2 linked regions of the Zymomonas mobilis subsp. mobilis ATCC 10988 genome follow. The protein of the gene in region 2 binds, or shares a complex with, the protein of the main gene of each other region. Links are inferred from orthologs where the notes say so. Each region holds a gene or a part of one and is shown on either strand. Other genes may lie near its edges. The genes, in order: dapF and ZMOB_RS08190.

Region 1 (3,240 bases), 1.5 Mb from region 2 along the record:
TCACCATAATATCGACAATGCCGCTTGCTTCGACCGCTTCGCTTAGGCGGATAGGCGCAAATTGGGGTGTATGTCCACGTCCGCCTTCACCTTCCAACAGGACAGATTGCCGACTACCCACCAATGTTTTTAACCATTCCGCTTGTCGTCGATTAGCCGCTTCCCTTAATTTTTGAGCGCGCTCTTTAATCAAAGGCGTATGGACTTGGGGCATTTTGGCCGCAGGTGTACCTTGGCGAGGGGAGTAAGGGAAAATATGCCCGAAAACGATATCACATTCATCTATCATTCGCAGACTATTGGCTGCCATTTCCTCGTCTTCGGTTGGGAAACCCGCAATGATATCGGCACCAATAGCGATTTCTGGACGGCGTTTTTTCAAACTGGCTACTAGCTCAATCGCTTGTTCCCGACTATGCCGCCGCCGCATTCTTTTCAGAATAGTATTATCGCCGGCCTGCAAGGACAGATGAATATGCGGCATGATGCGTTCATCTTCGGTAATGAGTGCCATCAGCAAGGGATCAATACCGTCAGGGTCAAGCGAAGAAAGCCGAAGTCTTTTCAGATTTTTGAGCTTTTTCAGAAGAAAAGCGACTAATTCACCGAGATTACTGGGGCTAGTTAAATCTTGACCATAGGAAGTCAGATCGACACCCGTCAGAACTAATTCCTGATGCCCGTTATTGATAAGTTTGCGGGCGCAATCAAGAATATCATCAAAAGAGGCTGAACGGTTGCGACCCCGCCCTTGTGGAATAATGCAAAAGCTACAATGGTGATTGCAGCCATTCTGAATTTCAAGAAAAGCCCGACTATGTTCACTGAAAGCCGCGATCAGATGGGGCGTTGTTTCTTTTAGGCTATTGATATCCGTGACCTGTATCCGCGCTTCTTCATCACTCCCTGAAAAAGCAAAGGATTCTGCCTGATGCTTTTCGACATTACCGATAACGCGCGAAACTTCGGGCATATCGGCGAAAATTTTCGGATCGATCTGGGCAGCGCAGCCTGTAACAACGATACGGGCGTTTGGTCTCTCTCGACTAGCTTTTCTGATAGCCTGACGCGTTTGTGCTACCGCACGGGATGTCACAGCGCAGCTATTAACAACGATTAAATCCTGACTGCCGTCTTTATCAGTCAAAGCCTGTTTGATGGCTTCACTTTCAGCGATATTGAGACGACAACCTAATGTAATGATATCCGGTGAACTCATGAAAAACTTGCCCAATCCGCTTCGCCTTTAAATACATAGGTCGCGGGCCCCCGCATAATGATATGGCCTTCGCTATTCTCGTCCAAGACAAGTCTTCCTCCGGGAAGATCTATTTGCGTTTTGCCAGAAATCAGCCGCCGCCTTTTGGCCGCAACGAAGGTCGCACAAGCTCCCGTGCCACAAGCACGGGTTAATCCGGCACCCCGTTCCCAAGTTCTCATTTTAAGGTGATTTTTGCCCGTAACCATGACGATATTGACGTTAATCCTCTCAGGGAAAAGCTGGTCATGCTCGATTATGTTGCCTAATCTTCCGAAATCGACGGCATCAACATCATCGACGACAAAAACAACATGAGGATTGCCCATATTGACAGCCGTCGGTTCTTTCAAATCTTCCCATGCAACCGGCATAGAAAGCGTATCCATCGCATAGGCGAGGGGTATTTCATCCCATGACAGGCGGGGTCTACCCATATCAACGCAAGCACCTTCATCAGAAAGACGAGCATCCAGTAGACCGGCGGCGGTGCTGATAATGACATCCCGTCCTAAGAAAACAGGGACACAACGGGTGGCATTACCGCAGGCTTCGACTTCGGAACCATCTGCATTCCATATTTCCATCGAAACATCGGCCTGATTTTTGCCATTACCAATAATGATAAGCTGGTCACAGCCGATGCCGGTATGACGATTGCTTAAAGCCTGCGCTAACGCCGGATTCATTTGGATAGGATTTTTTCGGGCATCAAGAACAATAAAATCGTTACCAAGCCCATGCATTTTATGGAAAGAGAAAGTCATATCGTCCCTCTAGCGGATTTTTCTTTTCGGGGGAATTCACCGACCGTTTTTTTCAATTATTCGCGTGTGTTTCGCCCTGTTAGCTGGATTTTAAGCCTGTGGCATCCTTATTGACAGGGATTCTGCCTATGATTTTACCCGAAGCTTTTAGGTTGTAAGAATTGTTCATTATAATCTTGCAAAGGGCATCATATAAGCCTAGAAGGGTAAAAATTTTATATCAGGTCTTAATACCGCACGCTGGTCAGCGAATTTTCGCCCACCGGCGTATTTTGCGTTTTTAAGGTTGCGATAAATTTTGGTCTTTTAGCTTTGCCCTGACTTTTTAGGTCATGGCATAACATCAGGAAGGGATGGCGATGTTCGGCAGTCTAAGCGAGCGTTTAAGCGGTGTCTTTGATCGGCTGCGTGGCCGTGGCGCCCTGACCGAGGATGATGTCCGGCAAGCTATGCGCGAAGTTCGCATTGCCCTTTTGGAAGCGGATGTTGCCCTGCCTGTTGTTCGGGATTTTGTGAGCAAAATTACCGAAAAAGCGATTGGCCATAATGTTTTAAAATCGGTGACGCCCGGACAGCAAGTCGTCAAGATTGTCTATGATGCGCTGGTTGAGATGCTGGGTTCTGATACCAGCGATCTTAATCTGGCCGTCAACCCGCCCGCCGTTATTTTGATGGTCGGTTTGCAGGGATCAGGTAAAACAACGACCTCTGCCAAACTCGGTAAGAAGCTGAAAGAAAAAGACCATAAAAAGGTTTTAATGGCTTCTTTGGATGTCCATCGTCCGGCGGCGCAAGAACAGTTGGCTACCTTAGGGCAGCAGGCTGATGTTCCAACCTTACCGATTATTGCTGGTCAACAACCGGTTGAAATCGCCCAGCGCGCGCTGACGTCTGCTCGCTTGCAAGGCTATGATGTCGTTATTCTCGATACGGCTGGTCGTCTTCATATTGACCAGTTGTTGATGGATGAAATGAAGGCCGTGGCCGATAGCAGCCAGCCAGCAGAGACTTTGCTGGTTGTTGATGCCTTGGCCGGGCAAGATGCCGTCAATATCGCAAGAAGCTTTTCCGAACAGGTTGATCTGACTGGTGTCATTTTAACCCGTATGGATGGCGATGCCCGTGGGGGTGCTGCCCTTTCGATGCGGGCGGTTACCGGAAAGCCGATCAAATTTGTCGGCACCAGCGAAAAGCTCGATGGTCTTTCGCCTTTTC
Region 2 (3,203 bases):
AAGCCGACAAAATGACGGTGATAACGGCCTCACACAAAAGCCTGTTGCGCGATATCGCAATGGCGGGGGCGCTTTCGGCTATCTTTGGCTTTTACCTCAAAAATTATACCGATGATGCCTTTCCGTGGCTGGATGCGCTTTTAAGCTGTTACAGCATTGTCGCGCAATTTTGGGCAGCGCGACTGTATAAAGCGAATTGGTTTCTCTGGATTGTCATTGATTTTTGCTACACCGCTTTATTTTGCTACCGTGGCTTATGGCTGACGGCTTGGCTTTATTCGGTTTTTATGGTGATGGCCGTGATAGGGCTAAAAAAATGGCAGAATAAAAATCCTGCCGTAGCTTGTGACTGATATTGTAAGGGAGTAAATGGTGGACGCACTTGGGCTCGAACCAAGGGCCCGCTGATTAAGAGTCAGCTGCTCTACCAACTGAGCTATGCGTCCACTATTATTTCAAAACCATCATAGAATGGCCTGTGAGGGCGCTATTAACAAAAAAAACGGCCTTTGCAAATGTTTTTTTCAAAAACTTTGCCCATTCTTTTGAAAATAGCGCTTTTATAGGCCTGTTTTCGTTATTTTTTCTTTTTCCCTAAAGCATAGGCAAAGGTAATCCGGCTCGTCGTATCGACTGGATTTTTCGATGCCGAGACATCTTTTTCATAATAAACGCTAAAGGACAATTTGGTGGACAAATTGCCGATCAGCTTGGTCTCAAGCGAGGTTGTCGAACTGGCGGTAATATCTTTGCTTTCAAAGAAGATCGAAGAATCTTCCGATACGGTCAACAAAGGTGACACAACCCATTTTGTGGTGAAAGATCCACGCATAGCCGCGGTGTCTCTTATCCGGCGGCCATTCGGTCTTGAACTGTCAATAAAGATCGTATGACGATAGGCCGGGCCCCCTTCAACCGCCAATGACAGATTAGGCTGATCAAAGACTTTGTAACCGATACCGCTACCGCCTGTAATACGGGTGCGATAGCCCAAGAACATATCCCGCTCGTAAAGAGCCAGACCATACATATAAAGCCGCTCGTCAAATTTATAATGCGGCTGATAAGAAGCAGTAAAGCGTTCAGCGGAAGTCGTTCCATAGGTGCGCTGGAAATCGGTTCTTGCCTTGACGGTATGGGTCCAGTTGATACCATTTCGTTCAAGGGCGACCGCCCCGTAAATAGCGGTCTGACGGGTGTTACCCGTCATTTTTGCGCCGCCTAACTCAACAGACCCTGTCCAGTTTTCAAACATACCAGAATCGGCAACCCGCCGTAATTCCTTGCGTTTCTTTTCGGCTTCGCGGGCTTCAACTTTGGTGTTGTAATCCGCTACCATCGCATCAATTTCAGCCGCAGAATCAGGAACCGTTTTTTTTGCAATCAGGACGATAGATTTAACCGTTTTCGGATCATCAAGGGCTAAAGCCTTAGTCACCATTTCTTGAATCAGCTTTGGGGGTTCTTCTGCCCAGACCTCACTGACTGGAACTAACGATAGAAGAACGGCACCCTGCGATATTCTCCAAAGTAACCAAGGCGAGATCGTCCTGGATTGCAAATTGTCCTCCCGATGAAAAAAGAATTAAAGGCTGGCTGAAAATTCGGACAGTATTTTTTCGTAAAGCGGTTTTTTGAAAGCAACGATCAAATCGGGTAACTGCTTGGGTTCAACCCATTTCCATGCCCGAAATTCCGGTTTATCCGTGTTGATATTGATATCTTCATCCCGTCCCAAATAACGGGCAAGAAACCATAATTGCCGCTGACCGCGATATTTGTTCTTAAAAAAAGAAGCCTGTAAATCCGCTGGAAAATCATAGGTCAGCCATTCTTTGGTATGGCTAATAATGGCAACCATGCGCGGCGGAATACCGGTTTCTTCTTCTAATTCACGCAAAACGCCGACCTCTGGCGTTTCTTTTGCTTCCAATCCCCCCTGAGGCATCTGCCATGCCTCTTCTTTCATGTCATTTCTACAGGCAGCAAAGACAAGATTGTCTTTATTTAATAACATGATACCCACGCCAGACCGGTATTCAAGATTATCCATCGGCTCTTCCTTTTATTTCCAAGTAATGAGGCTAAAATAACACGAAATAAAATCGCTTATTTCTATTTATAATTTGCCTTGCCATCCATTCGCATAATCTTGAACGATCATGGTAACAATAGCCTTGGCGACCTCATCGGGCGAGCGCAACAAATCGGCCTTTTCATCGGGAAAAGCGCGCTTTCGTCCTTCTGTTGCTACCGCTTCTAATTCAGCCAAAGCGACTTTGATAGTATCCCGTTCCGCGTTTTCTGCTCCATAAGACAGTAATATCGCCTCCATCGCCATTTTGGAGGCATAGTAACTGCCATTATAGGGGTAGGGCGCTTGGCTCTTGGGAAGGGTTAAACCGACGATATGCGCGGATCGGCTTTCTTGAATAAGTGGATCAAAACGGCTCAATAAATCTTGTGTCGCTAACGCATTGACCGCCAACATCTGTTGAAGGGCGGGGGATGCCGCCGCAATAGAAGGCTGTGCCTCATATCGGGCAGCCGCAAAAACCATAATGTCCAAAGCAGGCCATCTACCCGAAATAGCCGCCGCTAAATGATGGCAACTGCCCGAATTCGTAATATCCAACGGGGCAATCGTCGCTGATCCGCCTTTTTGATAAATCTGTTCTTCGACTTTATCGAGATCGGTTGCCGTTCTCGCAACCAGAATGACATGCGCCCCCGCTTCAGCCAACGCTTTGGCGGTTGCCGCACCAATCCCGCGACTGGCACCGGTGACAAGGGCAATTTGATCGGAAAGAGGTCGATGGGTCATAGGCTTCTTATGGTTAAAATATCATTTCAATAAAATGAATAAAAAATTTTCTAACAAAATAGAAAATAAGAAAAATACATTTCCCTATTTTCATAAGAGCCATAAAAAGAAATGAAAAACAGATTCCGCCAATAACTCAAAATGACGGAGCAAGCGTTACTTTTTAACCGCTATTTTGAAACCACAAATAATCTTATTCTGGTCGGAATAACTAAAAAGAGAAAACAGAGAAGAAAAAGAAGTACCGGCGACATATTTTGAGAACAGAATAGCCTCCGATAAAACAGCCCCCAACCATGAAACAGAACAACACTTAAATAAGTACAATCTACCTATGCGGCAGTGAACGGGAATGATGGAGCCGGATCAGGCTGGGATA

Evidence for each region.
Region 1: the proteins of ZMOB_RS08190 (region 2) and dapF are in contact, whole or in part, in a solved structure (PDB 5YGU), measured with the Escherichia coli proteins. The link is inferred for Zymomonas mobilis subsp. mobilis ATCC 10988 from one-to-one orthologs.

The regions. Positions count from the first base shown.
Region 1 is NC_017262.1:284,839-288,078, reverse strand. Bases 121-3,032 are described here. They hold dapF (diaminopimelate epimerase), read right to left. Parts: upstream 2,026-3,032; coding sequence 1,216-2,025; downstream 121-1,215. Other genes in these bases: ffh (signal recognition particle protein), read left to right, coding at 2,385-3,032; mtaB (tRNA (N(6)-L-threonylcarbamoyladenosine(37)-C(2))-methylthiotransferase MtaB), read right to left, coding at 121-1,219. Outside these bases: more of mtaB, read right to left, coding at 1-120; more of ffh, read left to right, coding at 3,033-3,240. UniProt on the Escherichia coli protein: Involved in the succinylase branch of the L-lysine biosynthesis and in the biosynthesis of the pentapeptide incorporated in the peptidoglycan moiety. Catalyzes the stereoinversion of LL-2,6-diaminopimelate (L,L-DAP) to meso-diaminopimelate (meso-DAP).
Region 2 is NC_017262.1:1,808,772-1,811,974, forward strand. Bases 320-3,194 are described here. They hold ZMOB_RS08190 (RNA pyrophosphohydrolase), read right to left. Parts: upstream 2,054-3,194; coding sequence 1,586-2,053; downstream 320-1,585. Other genes in these bases: pnuC (nicotinamide riboside transporter PnuC), read left to right, coding at 320-353; ZMOB_RS08185 (DUF481 domain-containing protein), read right to left, coding at 578-1,561; ZMOB_RS08195 (SDR family NAD(P)-dependent oxidoreductase), read right to left, coding at 2,120-2,824. Also shown: more of pnuC, read left to right, coding at 1-319. UniProt on the Escherichia coli protein: Master regulator of 5'-end-dependent mRNA decay.